One region of the Arthrobacter sp. ERGS1:01 genome, then DNA from elsewhere that is predicted to be linked to it. Evidence: predicted binding sites of a transcription regulator. Region 1 holds the regulator's gene; the other holds the start of a gene.

Region 1 (3,418 bases):
TGCCCCGTAGGGATGCTGTCCGCGCAGATCGTCGCGGAGCGGTAACTGGTTGAGACGTTCAAACTGATCCATGGAATCAGCTTAAGTGGTGTTCGTGCCGGAACAGAACTTGTGACCGGCAATGTCCCACCATGTGATCTCCGTGGGCCTACTTCGGCAGGGGTACGTACAACTGCTGGCCGGCCTGCAACACCGAGGTGCCCAGGTCATTGAGGGCCACGATCTCGGCCACGACGTCGCGGACGTCGCGGTTGGGATCGCTCTTCGCCGCGATCGACCACAGGCTTTGCCCCTGGAGCACCGTCACGGAGGCCGCATAGTCCGTCATGTTGACGGGGGTGTACTTAGTGGCGGCGTTGGCCGGGCTGGCGACGACGCCCAACAGCACGGCCACTACGGACAGCATCAACACGGCCGCGACGACAAGGGCCGGAATTCCCAGGAAAACCATGCGGCCCCGCCGCGTCAATCGCAGGGGTCCGGCCGGGGTGGCACGGACAGTGCCGAACTTGCTTCCGGAGTACTGGACCGCCGGGCCTGCTGTGGAAATCACCAATGCGCTCATGAATTCATTCCTTTCACTCCGTGGAGGCCTGACCGCATGGGCCGAACCGGGCGAAACCCGGGACATTCAGCAGGATCAAACTTCCATACACAATATGTTCGATAGAACGTATGTTCTAACGCTGGTACTACAGTTTTAGCATCTATAGACGACTCTTGCCAAGACTCGATAGAACAAATGTTTGAAATTCGCTCTTTTCTGGCTTAATCTTGGAGGTAAGGATTCGCCGCTAAAAGCAGTCCACCAGAAGGCACTGACACTCTTGATTAACACTCTTGACGGCCTCCACGAAAGGACCGAAGGACCATGGCGCTACCAGAACCTCCGCACCGCATCCCGCAGGCCCCCAGCAGGGCCGGCATGAAGGGGCTGACGGTCCGGCAGAAGAAGATTCTCGAATGCATCCAGCGCTCCATTGCCGACAAAGGCTACCCGCCGTCGATGCGTGAGATCGGGGACGTGGTGGGCCTGGCCAGTCTCTCCAGCGTCACGCACCAGCTGACCCAGCTTGAGCGCCACGGCTACCTGCGCCGCGATCCGAAGCGGCCCCGCGCCATGGAGGTCCTCATTCCGCTGGTCCTGGACAACGGCGTAGTGGAGATTGAGGGCGTCAGCTCGCCCGACCAGGTGCGCAGTTCGAACGGCTTGAACTTCGCCCAACTGAGCAGCGCCTCCGACACCGCATTCGTGCCGCTGGTGGGCCGGATCGCCGCCGGCGGTCCCATCCTGGCCGACCAGGTGGTGGATGACATCATGCCGCTGCCGCGCCAGATCGTGGGCAACGGTGAATTGTTCATGCTGAAGGTCGCCGGGGATTCCATGATCGACGCCGCGATCTGCGACGGCGACTGGGTGGTGGTGCGCCGGCAGAACACGGCCAACAATGGCGAGATCGTTGCGGCCCTGCTCGAGGACGAGGCCACCGTGAAGACGTTCCGCCAGCGCGACGGTCACACGTGGCTGCTGCCGCAGAACACCCGTTATGAGCCCATCCTCGGTGACAGCGCCACCGTCATGGGCAAGGTCGTCTCGGTCCTGCGCAGCCTGTAGGCAAAACGAATGGAAGCGCCCCCGGTCTCCCGACCGGGGGCGCTTCCATGTTTCCAGACCAGGGCCCCGGATCCCGACAGGCTCGATCACCGGGCGGCTGCGCACCTGGGCTATTTGCCGGAGAGCCTTTGCAATGCCGCGAGGGCCACGTTCCGGTCCTTGGTGGACCAGAACGGCGGAAGGGCTGCACGCAGGAAGCCGCCGTAGCCGGCATTCGCCAGCCGGGAGTCCAGGACGGCCACCACTCCCCTGTCACTGCTCGAGCGGATAAGCCGCCCCACACCCTGCGCCAGCCTGATGGCGGCGTGGGTTGCCGAGATCGCGATGAATCCGTCGCCGCCGCTCTGCGCAACGGCGCGGGCGCGCGCCGTCACGAGGGGGTCGTCCGGGCGTGGGAACGGAATCCTGTCAATGACCACGAGCCGGCACGATGCACCCTGGACGTCCACCCCCTGCCAGAGGGACATGGTGCCGAACAGGCAGGTGTCGGGTTCGTCGGAGAACTCTTTGATGAGGCCCGCCATGGAGGACTCCCCCTGGCACAGGATCTTCACCGACAGCTTCTTGCGGAGCTTTTCCGCGGCGTCCTCGGCAGCCCTGCGGGAGGAGAACAACGCCAGTGTTCCGCCCCCGGCAGCCGTGATGAGTGCCTCAAGCTCCGCCAATTGCTCCGGCGAGTTGCCGAAACCCGGCTTTTGCAGGTGCGCGGCCACATACAGCATGCCCTGCTTGGGGTAGTCGAACGGGGATCCGACGTCGGCCCCGGTCCACGCCGGCGCGTTGGCGCCCAGCAGGCCCAAGCCCCCGGCCGTGGCCTGGAACGACTCGCCGATGGCCAGCGTTGCGGAGGTCAGCACCACCGTGTGGTCGGCAAAGAGCCCCTCCCGCAGTTTTCCGGCAACGCTGAGCGGGGCGATGTTGATGACGGGTGGTTCGCTGTCGTCGGCCTTTTGGTAGCCCTGCCCGGGCGTGAACGTGCCGGTGCGGGACGCCCAGACCACTTCGCGGGCGTCGGCGGCGGTGAGCAACCGTTCGCAGAGGTCGAAGATCAGGTTCAGCCGGGACCGTGCGATCGAGCGTCCGCCGTCGGCCGAAGCATTGCCGTCGGGCTTTGAATCGGACAGGGCCACCCGGACGGCGTCACGCAGTTGTTCAATGGCCGCCGACTGTTCCTCGTTCAAGCCGTTGGGCAGCAGCCCGGACGGTGTTCCGGCGAACGCCAGGTCCAGGGCCGTCGCGGCCCCGTGCAGGGCGTCGACCGATACGCCCGTGTGCTTGCGGGTGCTGGAGGCGGCCGCCTGGACCATTTGGACCGAGAGCTGGCCCGTGACGGCGCCGGTGACCCTGTCCTGGAGCTCGTGCGCCTCATCGACCACGACGACGTCGTAGTCGGGAAGGACGGCGATGCCCTCGAAGGCGCTGATGGCGAGCATGGCGTGGTTGGTGACCACGATGTCGGCCTCGGCACCCTTGGCCCGGGCCAGCTCGGAGAAGCAGGTCTCGGCCAGCGGGCATTTTTGCGCGCCCAGGCACTCCATGGACGTGACGGACACTTGGCGCCAGGCCTTGTCGGTGACGCCGGGGACAAGTTCGTCACGGTCACCGGTTTCGGTGTCCTCGGCCCATTCGCGCAGGCGCACCACTTCACGCCCCAGCGGTGAGGTGGGGCCGGTCTTGGCGCCGGGCAGGTGGACCACGCTGGAATCTTCACCGAGGCTAAACAGCGCACCCTCGGCGGAGTCCTCCGAGGGAAAACCCCCACCGAGCTTGTGCCGGCAAACGTAGTTGCTGCGGCCCTTGACG
Region 2 (3,418 bases), 810 kb from region 1:
AAGCCTCACCACTTGCGCCCGCCCTCCGTTCCCTGCCCGGCCTGCCGGTCGAGGGAACGGGAGGCGGGCGTCTTTTTGGGTAGCCTGTGCGGTGCCGCGGGTGTTTGGCTGGGTCAGCCGGCGAGGTAGTGAATCATGAGGGCTTCGGCTGGGCTGACGTCGATGGGGCCGGTACGAGGCCGAAGGTTGCCGGAACCCGCCGGGCTCGCCTGGGCGCCCGGTCCTGACGATTCCGCCAGCCCAGCCGGTTCGAGACGGCCGGCGATGGTCTTGGCAATCCATTTCGGGTATGACGGTGGGGCGGTCTCGGCTGGTTGTGGCGGGTAGTAGCGTCCGGTGGGCGAGGTCCAGCCGGGACGGCCGGATTCGGTCATGGTGGGCGTCCAGCCACGCAATTTTAGCGCGGCCCGTTCGGCTGACTGGTCCTCACGAATGCGCCCTTGGCGGGTGCGATCGTCCTTGAAGTGCTTCACGAGGTGGTGCCGTTTATCCAGGGGTTCAAGATTTTCCAGAACACTCGTACCACCGGCGCTCCATGGTTTGATGTGGTCCACCTCGGAGTGGGCGGCCTTCGCCGAACAACCCGGGAATGTGCAGAATTCGTTGGCCGCCCGCAGCATGATCCGCATCTTCCTGTCCACCCGCCGGGTTTCCGGGTTCAGCGCCAGGGCCTCCCCTGTCATCGGATCGGTGAAGGCCCGGTAGAAGCAGGATGCGTCCGCAAGGAGGCGCTTTGCCACCTCGATGCTGATGGGCCCATAGCCCTCCAGAATGGCCGGGTCGCACGAGGCGCCAACCAGCGACAGGGCCGGGATCAACAGCACGGGCATGACCTGCGGCATTGGCGGCATCCCCAGCCAGGGGACGGCGGAACGCGCGGCGCCGTCCCCTGAGCCTGAAGTCCAAGACCCAGTGCTGCTCGGGCCGGCACCGCCGACGGACTCGGGGTTCCAGAGGTCCGGCGGGGCATACCGTGGTTCGTTGTAGTTGGGCGTTGGGAAAGCAGGGATCTGCCGATCGTCCAGTGTGTAGAACCTGCCCGGTAGGCTGCCGGGATCGCAAGGATCGGGTTCCGGACCGGCACCCGTCATCGCGCAAAGCCGGGCATAGTCTTCCGGTACCGCCGGCGGATGCACCACTCCGGTCGGGTCAAAACCCGGAAAACCGAAAGCACCGGCAGGAGGAACGACAATGGCAACTTCGGCCCCCGTCGTCGCGCTCGCTTCCGGCACTGTGGCGTCCGTAAGCGCCGGTAGCGGCCGGTTGTCGTTGATGCCGTTGACGGCCAGGGACTGGCCCAGCAGCAGGGCGGCCTCGACATCGGCCCGCAACTGGGTCAAGGTGCGGGACTCCCCCGGTCCTTGGGCGTTGCGGGCAATGAAGGTGCACTGATCCCAAATGCCCTCCACCGTAGGGGCAGGAAGATGAAGGTTGAGCCAGGACATGCCGTCGTGGACGCGCTGAATCTCCACCCGCCGCCGCTCATATGCCGCCTTGGTGCGGGTTGCGATGGATTCCGGGTGGGATTTCTCCAGCAGCCTCCGTGCCTTGCCCTTGAACGAGGGCAGGGTGCAGCCGGGCGCCTTGCCCAGCAGGGCTCGCTCATACGCTTCAATGGCGTCTGCCGGGATGCCGGCGGCGCCCAGGGTGATGGTTTCCTCTGCGATCACCACCGCATGACCCCAGGGCAGGCAACCTTGCCGGACTTGATCCCATGTCCCGGGCAGGTCCCGGACCACTGTCAGGGAGTGCTCAATCAACGCGCCGACACTACCCTCAGTGATGGTCAATGCGGCAGCAATCTCGGCCCTGGCACTCATCTCGGAGACCGTGGACTGCCAGCGATCCAGGCAAAGCGCCTGTTCCTCTGCCCTGGCCGCTGAAACAAACCGCTCCACCAAGGCCGCCTTGCACCCAGCCACGCGGGCTTCCAGTATCTGGATACCGGCTAAGGCGGCGGCGCAATCATCCATCACGGACCGGGCCACATCGACCTTCGTCAACCGGGGTTCCGCTGACAGATCCGACGGGTCCTCGAACGGCGCGAAAGCCGGCAGTTCGGCAAAACCGGGAAAGTTGGATGGGAAGCTTTCGACGTCGGGAAGCCTGACAGCGGTGATGAGCTCCGCCGCACTGCGTGCGGCGGCCGAATCGCCCCGATCGCCGGGGACCAGCACCGACTTGCTCATGCCTCCATTTTACCGCAAACGTTACCCATTTGAAATCATTTCACGTATTTATGTTCTATTTATTGATCGGGGTTGTATGGACTCGAAAGATTCGACCAACGGAAGGAACCTGGTCCCGCCATGGCCCAAGGCGTAATCTTTGGATTGTGGAAACATCCACCAACAGGCGGGCGACCATCTTTATCGCGTCATCGACTGAGGCGATAGATATTGCCGTGGCCGCCAAGGCGAACTTTGATTCGGACTTCGATGTTCAAATTTGGAATGAGAATGTTTTCACCGTCAATAGAAGCTATCTCGAAACTTTGCTCAACCGGGCGAGCTATTACGATTTCGCGATAGCCATTTTCACGCCGGACGACCTGGCCGTGGTTCACCATCACCAGGTTCATGTGGCCCGCGACAACGTGATCTTCGAGTTCGGCCTTTTCCTGGGCCGATTGGGGCCAAACCGCACCTTTCTCCTGGCGCAGCGAGGCACCGGAATGTTCAGCGACTGGGACGGAATCGACGTGGCCACCTTCGAGCCGGGTGGCGATCTGGTGGGCGCGCTGAAGGAGCCCTGCGATCGCCTGCGCCACGTGATGGGGACAGCGGCAAAACGTGCCGATTTCACCATGCTTCCCTCCACCTCGTTGGCAATCGGCTATTACCAAAACTTCCTGAGGAAAGTTTTCAGCGCCTTCGAGCATTCAAAGTCCTTCCAGGTCATCGAGAAGGATGAAAACGGCGAAGAAATCGCAACAAGCTATGACCTGAAGAACCACTACCCAACCATTGAAATCAGGATGCCGGCCAACCTCATCGACCTGGAGCAGGAATCACTCAACCGGTATACGTCCTCGTACAAGCGCATCATCATCAACGCAAAATCCCGGCCGTTTCCCTTCTATGTTTCGGGAAGGCTGAGCGCGAAAGGCCAATCCCTGCACCTGTTTGACGTACCCACCACCATGCTCTCCTCGAAGCTCGCGATCGATGAATACTTCAGCGCAGATTTCCTTGCCCAGGACGACACCCGACGCACCCTGGAGAGCCGGGAAATTGCCAATTTCGAGCACACCCTGCGGGTCATGGTGCCCGACTGGATCGAGAGGAAGTACTTCAGGTTCAGCATCTGGAAAACAAGGTAGGGCAGGTCAGGACGATCGCAGACGGCATCCCGACCCGCTAACCAGCTCTCGGACCCGCCAACCAGGTCTCGACAGGCTCGACCACCGATGCGTTAG

What was found. The regulator LexA, encoded in region 1, represses DNA repair genes until DNA is damaged. The targets are predictions, from matches to a motif close to TCGAACANNTGTTCGA.
Region 2: the regulator LexA is predicted to act here: its motif matches at 2,232-2,247, upstream of AL755_RS11150 (HNH endonuclease signature motif containing protein).

What each region holds. Positions count from the first base shown of each region.
Region 1 is NZ_CP012479.1:797,545-800,962, reverse strand. It holds gene AL755_RS07490 (histidinol-phosphate transaminase) at 1-72, opposite strand, end outside; gene AL755_RS07485 (LysM peptidoglycan-binding domain-containing protein) at 149-565, opposite strand; gene lexA (transcriptional repressor LexA) at 872-1,615, shown strand; gene AL755_RS07475 (ATP-dependent DNA helicase) at 1,726-3,418, opposite strand, start outside.
Region 2 is NZ_CP012479.1:1,610,097-1,613,514, reverse strand. It holds gene AL755_RS11155 (ABC transporter permease) at 1-2, shown strand, start outside; gene AL755_RS11150 (HNH endonuclease signature motif containing protein) at 114-2,189, opposite strand; gene AL755_RS11145 (TIR domain-containing protein) at 2,336-3,322, shown strand; gene AL755_RS11140 (Lrp/AsnC family transcriptional regulator) at 3,415-3,418, opposite strand, start outside.